Regions from separate parts of the Streptomyces sp. NPDC059010 genome, predicted to be linked through region 2. Evidence: predicted binding sites of a transcription regulator. Region 2 holds the regulator's gene; each other region holds the start of a gene.
What was found. The regulator HrcA, encoded in region 2, represses chaperone genes, less so after heat shock. The targets are predictions, from matches to a motif close to TTNGCACTCNGNNNNNCNGAGTGCNAA.

Region 1 (4,134 bases), on a different contig from region 2:
GAATCCGTTTGGTACGGCCGTGCTCGGCGAGGAGCTCGACGGCGTCGGCGTTCGACGCCGCGGCCGCCTTGCGCTGGAGCCAGTCGGACGCTGCGAGCAGGGCGTCGGGGCGCCAGGACTGCCCGAGCTCGATCGCGCGGAAGAGGGTCCATTCACGCAGGCGGCGGCCCAGCAACGGATGGTGGAGCGTGGTCCGGGCCATCGACTCGGCCCATTGTTCGTAGGCCGGACCGAGGTGGAGGTCCATGGCCCGGCGGTCCAGGTGCCGCAGTACGGCGGACCGGGCCATCGTCAGGTCGGGATCGGTGAGGACCGCGCTGACAAGATCGGCCTCGGCCGCGTCGGAGACCTGCTCCAGCTCGTGCAGGTAAGCCGCGAACCGGAGGTGCTCGGCCGGCTCCTCCCGCATGGCCCCGTCGTGGCCCATTCAGTCCGCTCCCCTCACTCGACCCATGACTCGACCCCTCACTCGACCGACCGAAACGCCCGAGGGCGGCACCTCCGTCGCGAATGTCGCAACAGGAGATGCCGCCCTCGGCAAGGACGTTGATCAACCGGAGCCGAAGCCCCTGGGTCGATCAGAAGTCCATGTCACCGCCCGGCATACCGCCACCGGCGGGCGCGGCGGCCTTCTCCGGCTTGTCGGCGATGACGGCCTCGGTGGTAAGGAACAGCGCGGCGATCGACGCGGCGTTCTGCAGCGCGGAACGCGTCACCTTCGCCGGGTCGATGATGCCCTCGGCGACCAGGTCGACGTACTCACCGGTCGCGGCGTTCAGACCGTGACCCGGGGTGAGGTTGCGGACCTTCTCCACCACGACGCCGCCCTCAAGACCGGCGTTCACGGCGATCTGCTTCAGCGGGGCCTCAAGGGCGAGCTTGACGGCGGCAGCGCCGGTCGCCTCGTCACCCTCCAGCTCCAGCTTCTCGAAGACACCGGAGGCCTGCAGCAGGGCCACGCCACCACCGGCGACGATGCCCTCCTCGACGGCCGCCTTGGCGTTGCGCACGGCGTCCTCGATGCGGTGCTTGCGCTCCTTGAGCTCCACCTCGGTGGCGGCACCGGCCTTGATGACCGCGACACCGCCGGCGAGCTTCGCCAGGCGCTCCTGCAGCTTCTCGCGGTCGTAGTCCGAGTCGCTGTTCTCGATCTCGGCGCGGATCTGGTTCACACGGCCGTTGACCTGGTCCGAGGAACCGGCACCGTCGACGATGGTGGTCTCGTCCTTGGTGATGACGACCTTGCGGGCGCGGCCCAGGAGGTCCAGGGTCGCGTTCTCCAGCTTGAGGCCGACCTCCTCGGAGATGACCTCGCCGCCCGTGAGGATGGCGATGTCGCCGAGCATGGCCTTGCGGCGGTCACCGAAGCCCGGGGCCTTGACGGCGACGGACTTGAAGGTGCCGCGGATCTTGTTGACGACCAGGGTCGACAGGGCCTCGCCCTCGACGTCCTCGGCGATGATCAGCAGCGGCTTGCCCGACTGCATGACCTTCTCCAGGAGCGGGAGCAGGTCCTTGACGGAGCCGATCTTGGAGTTGGCGATCAGGATGTACGGGTCGTCGAGCGACGCCTCCATCCGCTCCATGTCGGTGGCGAAGTACGCCGAGATGTAGCCCTTGTCGAAGCGCATACCCTCGGTGAGCTCCAGCTCCAGACCGAAGGTCTGGGACTCCTCGACGGTGATGACGCCTTCCTTGCCGACCTTGTCCATGGCCTCGGCGATGAGCTCGCCGATCTGGGTGTCGGCGGCGGAGATGGAGGCCGTGGAGGCGATCTGCTCCTTGGTCTCGACGTCCTTCGCCTGCTCCAGCAGGGCGGCGGAGACGGCCTCGACGGCGCGCTCGATACCGCGCTTGAGGGCCATCGGGTTGGCGCCGGCGGCTACGTTGCGCAGGCCCTCCTTGACCAGGGCCTGGGCGAGCACGGTCGCGGTGGTCGTACCGTCACCGGCGACGTCGTCCGTCTTCTTGGCGACTTCCTTGACCAGCTCGGCGCCGATCTTCTCGTACGGGTCCTCCAGCTCGATCTCCTTGGCGATGGACACACCATCGTTGGTGATCGTGGGAGCGCCCCACTTCTTCTCAAGGACGACGTTGCGGCCCTTGGGGCCGAGGGTGACCTTGACGGCGTCGGCGAGCTGGTTCATACCGCGCTCAAGGCCGCGCCGCGCCTCCTCGTCGAACGCGATGATCTTGGCCATGTGAAGTGGTCCCTCCAGGACTGGGGGTGATTCCTTCGGACCGCGCCCGCGCCCGCGACGGACGGCTCGCATGCCCTGTGGTTCTCTGCCCCACCCGGCCTGCGGGCCTCACCGACCCGGTCCTTCGTTGTCACTCTCACCTTCAGAGTGCTAACGCCAATGATTAGCACTCGACCCATGAGAGTGCAAGCAGCTCTCGGCGATCGGCCCCCCTGGGGGGGTCTCGGGGATCGGGCCCTCCGGGGGGTCTCGGGGATCGCCCTACCGGGGCACGGCGAAGGGCCCGCACCCCGGGAGGTGCGGGCCCTTCGAAGAAGAACGTCGCTGCTTTAAGTCGACGCGTGCTTCAGCTGGTCGCCAGCCGGACCATGTCCGCCTGCGGCCCCTTCTGACCCTGCGAGATCTCGAAATCGACTCGCTGGCCCTCTTCCAGGGTGCGGTACCCGTCCATCTGGATCGCGCTGTAGTGGACGAAAACATCCGCACCACCGTCGACCGCGATGAAGCCGTACCCCTTCTCCGCGTTGAACCACTTGACGGTGCCCTGAGCCATGCCTAACTCCCCTATTACTGGCCCTTGCACAGATCCACACTTCGCGGATCCGGGTCAGACCTCACCCCCCATCGGTCGGGGGCGTGCGCCGGAACGCGTCGACCGCGGCTGAATGTATCTGCCCAACTGCCGTCTGCAACAGGTCAATCGGACGAGAAATCCGGGCACGACCGGTCGGGAATGTGGGGACAATTCCCCTGACTTCAGGTCAAGTCGGGCCCGGCAAAGGGAACAAAAGCCGCAAAAAACCCGCACACTTTGGCTACTTCTTGTCGGGCTCGCGGCAGAAATCAAAGGCCAATCAAGGGTTACCGACCCGTGGATCGGCGACGCGTTCCCCAACTGTACCTCGCTCAACCACACAGAATTGCCCCCTCCGCTTCTCTCACGGAGGGGGCAATTCAGTGAACTCTCGGTGACCGCTGTTACCGATGGTAATGATCGGTCATTCTGTCCAGCTCAGCCACCTGCGACAGCCGGAATGATGGAGACACCGGCACCGTCCGGCGTCGCCGTCTCAAGCCCCTGCTCGAAGCGGACGTCATCGTCATTGACGTACACATTGACGAACCGGCGCAGCTTGCCCTGGTCGTCGAGCACCCGGGCGGCGATCCCGGTGTGGTTCTTCTCCAGGTCGGAGATGACATCGGCGAGGGTGGCGCCCTCGGCGGCGACCTCGGCCTGCCCGCCGGTGTAGGTGCGCAGGATGGTGGGGATGCGGACAGTAACGCTCACTTTGTGACCTCCGGTCAGCTAGTCGCCCTCAGGGGCGCGGGGCTGTGTTCAATGTGCGGCTACCGCCGCGTGGGCGCGACCAGCCCCCACCGGCCCGCAGACGAAGAACAGCTACGCGAGGCCGGCCTCGCGGAACGAGTCCAGGTTGGGACGAATCGTGGCGGTGAGGCCGGTGCCGGCCACCGCGTCGAGGGTCTTGAGGCCGTCGCCGGTGTTCAGGACGACGGTGGTCTTGGCGGGGTCGAGCACGCCGTTCTCGATGAGCTTCTTCGCCACGCCCACCGTCACGCCACCCGCCGTCTCGGCGAAGATGCCCTCGGTGCGGGCCAGGATCTTGATGGCGTCGACGACCTGCTCGTCGTTGACGTCCTCCACCGAACCACCCGTACGCCGCGCGATGTCCAGGACATACGGGCCGTCGGCCGGGTTGCCGATCGCCAGCGACTTGGCGATGGTGTTCGGCTTCTGCGGGCGGACCACGTCGTGGCCGGCCTTGAAGGCGGTCGACACCGGCGAGCAGCCCTCGGCCTGCGCACCGAAGATCTTGTACGGCTTGTCCTCGACGAGCCCGAGCTTGATCAGCTCCTGCAGACCCTTGTCGATCTTCGTGAGCTGCGAGCCGGACGCGATCGGGACGACCAGCTG
Region 2 (4,134 bases):
GGCTGGGCGGTCGCCGGGGGCCGGGCGCGAGCTGCTGTCGGAGGAGGACCGCAGGGTCGAGCGGATCCTGCTGGAGCTGCGGCTTCGCGAGGGGGCGCCGCTGGAGCTGCTGCGGGAGCAGGGGCTTGCGGCGTCGCGCCGGGCCTTGGCGGAAGGGCTGCTTCAGGAGGGGCCGTACGGGGAGGGACGTGCGGTGCTGACGCTTCGGGGGCGGTTGCTGGCCGATGCGGTGGTCAGGGATTTGGTGGACTGATCACTCGGGGGAGTGAATCGACACCACCGGATCCGGCACCTTCACCCGGACTCGGCACCTCCACCGACGTCAAGCCCCACCGCCACCCGTGACAAAGTCGATCAGCTCCTCCACCCGCCCCAGCAACTCCGGCTCAAGGTCCTTGTAAGACCCCACCCGCTTCAGGATCGCCTGCCACACCGCCCCGGTGTTCTCCGACGGCCATCCCAGCGCCCGGCACACCCCCGTCTTCCAGTCCTGCCCGTGCGGCACCCTGGGCCACCCCGCGATTCCCAGCGACGACGGCTTCACCGCCTCCCAGATGTCGATGTACGGGTGGCCCACCACGAGGGCGTGCTCGCTCGTCACCGACTCGGCGATGCGCCACTCCTTCGTCCCCGGCACCAGATGGTCGACCAGCACCCCCAGCCGCGCGTCCGGCCCGGGTGCGAAATCGGCCACGATCGACGGCAGGTCGTCGACGCCCTCCAGGTACTCCACGACCACGCCCTCGATGCGCAGGTCGTCACCCCACACCTTCTCGACCAGCTCGGCGTCGTGCCGGCCCTCCACGTAGATACGGCCGGCGCGGGCCACGCGCGCGCGGGCGCCGGGGACGGCGACCGAACCGGATGCCGTACGGCTGGGGCGTGCCGGAGCCGCACCGGAAGGCCGTACGAGCGTCACCGCCTTGCCCTCCAGCAGGAAACCGCGCGGCTCCAGCGGGAACACGCGGTGCTTGCCGAAGCGGTCCTCCAAGGTGACCGTGCCCGCCTCGCAGCGGATCACCGCGCCGCAGAAACCCGTGCCCGGCTCCTCCACCACCAGGCCCGGCTCCGCCGGGACCTCGGGGACGGGCTTGGGCTTCTTCCAGGGCGGTGTCAGGTCCGGGGAGTACTGGCGCATTCGGATGACGATAGGAGAAGCGCCCCGGTCGACGAGCACAGTTCAACGCGACACGCCGAAGCGGGCCGCCAGGGCGTCTCGCTGGCGCCGCACGAACTCCGCGTCCACCACCGCTCCGTGACCGGGCACATACAGCGCGTCCGCACCGCCCAGGTCCAGCAGGCGGTCCAGGGCGGCCGGCCAGTGCGACGGTACGGCGTCGGGGCCGGCCTGGGGTTCGCCGGACTCCTCGACCAGATCGCCGCAGAAGACCACCTCCCGATCGCCGGAGAGCCCGCCCGGCACGAGCACGACCAGATCGTGCGCGGTGTGGGCCGGGCCCACGTTCGCCAGCAGGACCTGGCGGCCGCCGCCCAGGTCGAGGGTCCATTCGCCGCTGACCTGGTGGTGGGGGTGGATCAGCGCGTCCGCCGCCTCCTCCGCCGCGGCCGGGTCCAGGCCGTTGCGGACCGCGTCCGCGCGCAGCTCCTCGCGCGCGTGCCGCCCGTCGAGCACCGTGTCCATGCCCACCGGGCCGTACACCTGCGCACCCGCGAACGCCGCGGCCCCGAAGACATGGTCGAAGTGGGGGTGGGTCAGCGCGAGATGAGTCACACGATGACCCGCGAGCCACTGCGCCTGCGTACGCAGCCGTGCGCCCTCCGCAAGGCTTGACCCGGCGTCGACGATCAGTGCGGCCCCGTCCCCGACGACCAGCCCTGCCGTGCAGTCCCACACCGGAAGCCGGCACCGCCCGACCCCGGCGGCCAACCGCTCCCACCCCGCCTCTTCCCAAGTCACCGTCATACCGCGACGCTAACCAAGACACCACTGTCAGGCACGGCGGTGCGGGACCGGCCTTGCCGGGGGCGTACCCCACAGCCGTACACTGGGCCGGGGACGGCTGGCACTCGGATGGACAGAGTGCCAGGCGAGACGTCAAGGGGAACGACTTCTGGAGGTGTGCGCGAGTTGCTGAGTGAACGCAGGCTCCAGGTATTGCGCGCCATCGTCCAGGACTATGTCGGGACCGAGGAGCCGGTGGGGTCGAAGGCCCTGACCGAGCGGCACAGCCTGGGCGTCTCCCCGGCGACCGTCCGCAACGACATGGCGGCCCTGGAGGACGAGGGGTACATCGCCCAGCCGCACACCAGCGCCGGTCGCATCCCGACCGACAAGGGCTACCGGCTGTTCGTCGACAAGCTCGCCGGCGTCAAGCCGATGAGCCCGCCCGAGCGGCGCGCGATCCAGAACTTCCTCGACGGCGCCGTAGATCTCGATGACGTCGTGGCGCGGACCGTGCGACTGCTCGCGCAGCTCACCCGGCAGGTCGCCGTCGTGCAGTACCCGTCGCTGACCCGGTCCACCGTCCGGCATGTCGAGCTGCTCTCGCTCGCACCCGCGCGCGTGATGCTCGTGCTGATCACGGACACCGGGCGGGTCGAGCAGCGGATGGTCGACTGCCCGGCGCCCTTCGGGGAAGCCTCGCTCGCGGATCTACGCGCGCGGCTCAACAGCCGGGTCGCGGGGCGGCGCTTCACCGATGTGCCACGGCTGGTCGAGGACCTCCCCGAGGCCTTCGACCTGGAGGACCGCGGCACCGTCTCGACCGTGCTCTCCACCCTCCTGGAGACACTCGTCGAGGAGAACGAGGAGCGGCTGATGATCGGCGGCACCGCCAATCTCACCCGCTTCGGACATGACTTCCCCCTCACCATCCGGCCCGTCCTGGAGGCGCTTGAGGAGCAGGTCGTGCTCCTCAAGTTGCTGGGCGAGGCCGGGGATTCGGGCATGACCGTACGCATCGGTCATGAGAACGCCTATGAGGGACTCAACTCCACTTCCGTGGTGTCGGTCGGCTACGGTTCGGGCGGCGAGGCAGTAGCCAAGCTCGGCGTGGTCGGACCGACCCGCATGGATTACCCGGGAACGATGGGAGCGGTACGCGCAGTGGCACGTTACGTCGGACAGATCCTGGCGGAGTCGTAAGTGGCCACGGACTACTACGCCGTGCTCGGCGTGCGTCGCGACGCGTCGCAGGAAGAGATCAAGAAGGCCTTCCGGCGGCTCGCCCGCGAGCTGCACCCGGACGTCAACCCGGATCCGAAGACCCAGGAGCGGTTCAAGGAGATCAACGCCGCTTACGAGGTGCTGTCGGACCCGCAGAAGAAGCAGGTCTACGACCTCGGCGGCGACCCGCTGTCCCAGGCGGGCGGCGCGGGCGCGGGCGGCTTCGGCGCCGGAGGCTTCGGCAACTTCTCGGACATCATGGACGCGTTCTTCGGTACGGCGTCCCAGCGGGGTCCGCGGTCGCGTACGCGGCGGGGCCAGGACGCGATGATCCGGCTGGAGGTCGAGCTCGACGAGGCCGCCTTCGGTACGACCAAGGACATCCAGGTCGACACGGCCGTCGTCTGCAACACCTGTAACGGCGAGGGGGCCGCTCCCGGCACCTCCGCGCAGACGTGTGACATGTGCCGCGGACGGGGTGAGGTCTCGCAGGTCACCCGGTCGTTCCTGGGCCAGGTCATGACCTCGCGGCCGTGTCCGCAGTGCCAGGGCTTCGGGACCGTGGTGCCCACGCCGTGCCCGGAGTGCGCCGGGGACGGGCGGGTGCGGTCGCGCCGGACGCTGACCGTGAAGATCCCGGCCGGTGTCGACAACGGCACGCGGATCCAGCTCGCGGGTGAGGGCGAGGTCGGGCCGGGCGGCGGCCCCGCCGGAGACCTCTACGTCGAGATCCACGAACTTCCGCACTCGACCTTCCAGCGGCGCGGCGACGACCTGCACTGCACGGTCACCATCCCGATGACCGCGGCGGCCCTCGGCACCAAGGTTCCGCTGGAGACGCTGGACGGCATGGAGGATGTCGACATCCGGCCCGGCACCCAGTCCGGCCAGTCGATCCCGCTGCACGGACGCGGCGTGACCCATCTCCGCGGTGGCGGCAGGGGCGATCTCATCGTCCATGTCGAGGTCCAGACCCCGAGCAAGCTCGATCCGGAGCAGGAGCGGCT
Region 3 (4,134 bases), on a different contig from region 2:
ATCCGCTCGGCCCGGTACGTCGCGACGCTCGCCCGCGTCGACTGCTCGACCCCGTTCGGCGTGAAGTACATGCGCCCCGCGTCCGCCGCCCCGAATTTCGCCACCGCCCGCTGCCGCAGCCGCGCCTGCCCGAGCGCCGCCGACACCAGCTCGGCGGGGTGCTCCCGGCGCAGCCTCGTGGCGACGGCCAGTTCCTCGGCGGGGTCGGTGTCGCGCACGGCGTCGAGGAGGGCGCGGCCCTCGGGGGTGAGGAGGGAGGAGAAGGAGGCGAGGTCGTTCACCGGGTCATTGTCGACCACGTTCGCGCGGGGCCCTTCATGTGGGCCAGTCGGTGGATGGTCCGGCCGCGGCGGCGGTGTCGGCCCGGCTTCGGGGCGGGTGCCTGCGAAGATCCGGCTCCATGCGAGTAGTACGACAAAATGACAAAAGTCGCCTCAATGGGGCAAGGATCACCGTGCTCGCCGTCGCCGTCGCAGTCATCGCCCCGGCCTGCGCACCGGCCGCCGGGGGCGGACCCGACGCCGTACGCCCCACGTCGGGCACCCCGAGCCGACAGCCCCTGAAGGCACCCCCTCCGGTCGGCACCCCGAACCCGCACCCCAAGAAGCCCCAGTCCGCCCACGCGGCCCACGCCGCCCGGGTCGCCGCCGCGAGACGCTGGCGGCTGGCCGGAGTCCCGCTCACGCCCCCGCCGCCCCCCGCGAAGAAGCCGAAGATCGCCACCCGCGACGGCTTCGAGGTGGACGGGCACGAGGAACTCGGGCTTCCGCCGGTCTTCACGACCGTCCCCACCAAACAGCGGGTCGTCTTCCTCACCATCGACGACGGAGCCGAGAAGGACCCGGCGTTCCTGCGGATGATGAGCGACCTGAAGGTGCCGTACACCGCCTTCCTCAGCGACTACCTGATCAAGAAGGACTACGGCTACTTCAAGCGGATGCAGGGCAACGGCGTGGTCCTGAACAACCACACCCTCCACCACCCCTACCTCCCGTCCCTCTCCTACCGCCGCCAGAAGCGTGAGATCTGCGGGATGCAGGAGGTCGTCGAGAGGCACTACGGCAAGCGCCCGCTGCTCTTCCGCCCGCCCTTCGGGAACTACAACCGGAACACCCTGCGCGCCGCGAAGCGCTGCGGCATCAAGTACGTCCCGCTGTGGAACGAGGAGGTCTTCGTCGACCGCTGGGACTACCGCGAGTGGAACCGGAAGATCCGACCGGGTGACATCGTCCTCACTCACTTCCGGGGCAGGGACGACTGGAAGGGCACAATGCCCGACATGATCCGCCGATTCCTGAACAAGGTGACGGCCGAGGGGTATGCGGTGGCCCGGTTGGAGGACTACCTGTGAGGCAGCCGGCGCCGGCCGCCCCGGGACCACGGGCTCTGGCGGCCGTCGTGCTGGCGTCCGCCCTGCTCACCGGTTGCGCCCAGTCGGCCCAGTCGGCCGGGCCGGCTGCCGGAGCCCCGCCCGGCGGGAACGCGGCAGCCCATGACGCACGACCGGCGACCAGTCCGACGACCGGTCCGAGGGCCAACCCGATGCCCAGCCCGAGGGCCAACCCGACGCCCGGTACGGCCCAGCCGTACCGCCGTTGGGGCCTGACCGCCCCCCTGCCCGCACCCCCGTCCTCGCCCACCCGTCGCCGGCCGCCCCCGGCGCGGGACCAGGTGCCCGTCGTGGACCGCGTCGCCACCAGCGACAAGGTCGTCTTCCTCACCTACGACGACGGCGCCGAGAAGGACCCCCGCTTCGTCGACATGGTCCGTGAGCTACGGCTGCCGGTCAGCATGTTCCTCACCGACAGCGTGGTCGGCCCGGGCTACGGCCACTTCGCGCGGCTGCGTTCGGTGGGCGCGTCCATCCAGAACCACACGCTCGACCACGCCGCCCTGCTCGGTCTGCCGTACGCCGGCCAGCGTGCCGAGATCTGCGGCCAGCAGAGCAAACTCCGCGCCCGCTTCGGCATCCGCCCCCAGCTCTTCCGCCCGCCCTACGGGACGTACGACACCACCACGCTGCGCGCCGCCGCCGACTGCGGTGTGACGGCGGTGGTGCTGTGGCGGGCGGCGATGGAGGGAGACGGGGAACTGACGTACGCGAAGGGCCCCGGTCGGCTGCGTGCGGGTGACATCGTCTCCGTCCCTTCGGGTGAGCCGACGGGACTGTCCCTGCGGGAGCGGACGACGCGGCTGCTGCGGGAGATCCAGGGCAGGGGGCTGGCCGTGGGGCGCCTGGAGGACTACCTGTAGCGCCGGGGCCGCCCGTACGCCGCGCCGCGTCGATTACGCCGCGCCGCGATGAATTGGCACTCCGCTTGACCGAGTGCTAATCCCGGTCATAGTCTCAGGTCTGGCACTCCCCCCTGGAGAGTGCCAATACGCGACGGGCAGGTCCGGCACCCGCGACGACGGATCCACCTGGTCGCCACCTCAGACAGTTAACCCCGTGAGATCTCCGAAGGGGGAGGTCGGATCGTGACGACCGCCAGCTCCAAGGTTGCCATCAAGCCGCTTGAGGACCGCATCGTGGTCCAGCCGCTCGACGCCGAGCAGACCACCGCCTCTGGCCTGGTCATCCCGGACACCGCGAAGGAGAAGCCCCAGGAGGGCGTCATCCTCGCCGTGGGCCCGGGCCGCTTCGAGAACGGCGAGCGCCTGCCGCTCGACGTGAAGGTCGGCGACATCGTGCTGTACAGCAAGTACGGCGGCACCGAGGTCAAGTACAACGGCGAGGAGTACCTCGTCCTCTCGTCCCGCGACGTGCTCGCGGTCATCGAGAAGTAAGACGACCGAGGTTCTAGACGACCAAGGTTTTCCAGCTGCGCCCCTGGCCCCCGCGACCACTACAAGAAGCCGGGCGCCCGGGGCGCAGTGTCTTTTTGTGAATCCCTAGTTTCCGAGAGGGCTCCCGCTGTCATGGCGAAGATCCTGAAGTTCGACGAGGACGCCCGTCGCGCCCTGGAGCGCGGCGTCAACAAGCTGGCCGACACGGTCAAGGTGACGATCGGCCCCAAGGGCCGCAACGTCGTCATCGACAAGAAGTTCGGCGCACCGACCATCACCAACGACGGTGTCACCATCGCCCGCGAGGTCGAGGTCGAGGACCCGTACGAGAACCTCGGCGCCCAGCTGGTGAAGGAGGTGGCGACCAAGACCAACGACATCGCGGGTGACGGTACGACCACCGCCACCGTGCTGGCCCAGGCGCTGGTACGCGAGGGCCTGAAGAACGTCGCCGCGGGTGCCTCCCCGGCCGCGCTCAAGAAGGGCATCGACGCCGCCGTGGCGGCCGTGTCCGAGGACCTCCTGGCCTCCGCCCGCCCGATCGACGAGAAGTCCGACATCGCCGCGGTCGCCGCGCTGTCCGCCCAGGACCAGCAGGTCGGCGAGCTCATCGCCGAGGCGATGGACAAGGTCGGCAAGGACGGTGTCATCACCGTCGAGGAGTCCAACACCTTCGGCCTGGAGCTGGACTTCACCGAGGGCATGGCCTTCGACAAGGGCTACCTGTCGCCGTACTTCGTGACGGACCAGGAGCGCATGGAGGCCGTCCTGGAGGACCCCTACATCCTCATCAACCAGGGCAAGATCTCCTCCATCCAGGATCTGCTGCCGCTGCTTGAGAAGGTCATCCAGTCGGGTGCCTCCAAGCCGCTGCTGATCATCGCCGAGGACGTCGAGGGCGAGGCCCTGTCGACCCTGGTCGTCAACAAGATCCGCGGCACCTTCAACGCGGTCGCGGTCAAGGCACCCGGCTTCGGTGACCGCCGCAAGGCGATGCTGCAGGACCTGGCCGTCCTCACCGGCGCCACGGTCATCTCCGAGGAGGTCGGCCTCAAGCTCGACCAGGCCGACCTGGATGTGCTGGGCTCCGCCCGCCGTGTCACGGTCACCAAGGACGACACGACCGTCGTCGACGGCGCCGGCGACTCCGCGGACGTCACGGGCCGCGTCGCCCAGATCAAGGCCGAGATCGAGAACACCGACTCCGACTGGGACCGCGAGAAGCTCCAGGAGCGCCTCGCGAAGCTGGCCGGCGGCGTGTGCGTGATCAAGGTCGGCGCCGCCACCGAGGTGGAGCTGAAGGAGAAGAAGCACCGTCTGGAGGACGCCATCTCCGCGACCCGCGCC

Region 1: the regulator HrcA is predicted to act here: its motif matches at 2,365-2,391, upstream of groL (chaperonin GroEL).
Region 3: the regulator HrcA is predicted to act here: its motif matches at 2,307-2,333, upstream of groES (co-chaperone GroES).

Annotation. Positions count from the first base shown of each region.
Region 1 covers NZ_JBHYJA010000026.1:41,013-45,146, reverse strand. The annotation lists gene ACFWYS_RS26835 (hypothetical protein) at 1-427, opposite strand, end outside; gene groL (chaperonin GroEL) at 579-2,201, opposite strand; gene ACFWYS_RS26825 (cold-shock protein) at 2,548-2,754, opposite strand; gene ACFWYS_RS26820 (ubiquitin-like small modifier protein 1) at 3,214-3,489, opposite strand; gene thrC (threonine synthase) at 3,601-4,134, opposite strand, start outside.
Region 2 covers NZ_JBHYJA010000039.1:39,057-43,190, reverse strand. The annotation lists gene hemW (radical SAM family heme chaperone HemW) at 1-253, shown strand, start outside; gene ACFWYS_RS33810 (DUF3097 domain-containing protein) at 323-1,138, opposite strand; gene ACFWYS_RS33805 (MBL fold metallo-hydrolase) at 1,181-1,924, opposite strand; gene hrcA (heat-inducible transcriptional repressor HrcA) at 2,090-3,106, shown strand; gene dnaJ (molecular chaperone DnaJ) at 3,107-4,134, shown strand, end outside.
Region 3 covers NZ_JBHYJA010000001.1:272,597-276,730, forward strand. The annotation lists gene ACFWYS_RS01405 (SAM-dependent methyltransferase) at 1-281, opposite strand, end outside; gene ACFWYS_RS01410 (polysaccharide deacetylase family protein) at 401-1,351, shown strand; gene ACFWYS_RS01415 (polysaccharide deacetylase family protein) at 1,543-2,253, shown strand; gene groES (co-chaperone GroES) at 2,479-2,787, shown strand; gene groL (chaperonin GroEL) at 2,920-4,134, shown strand, end outside.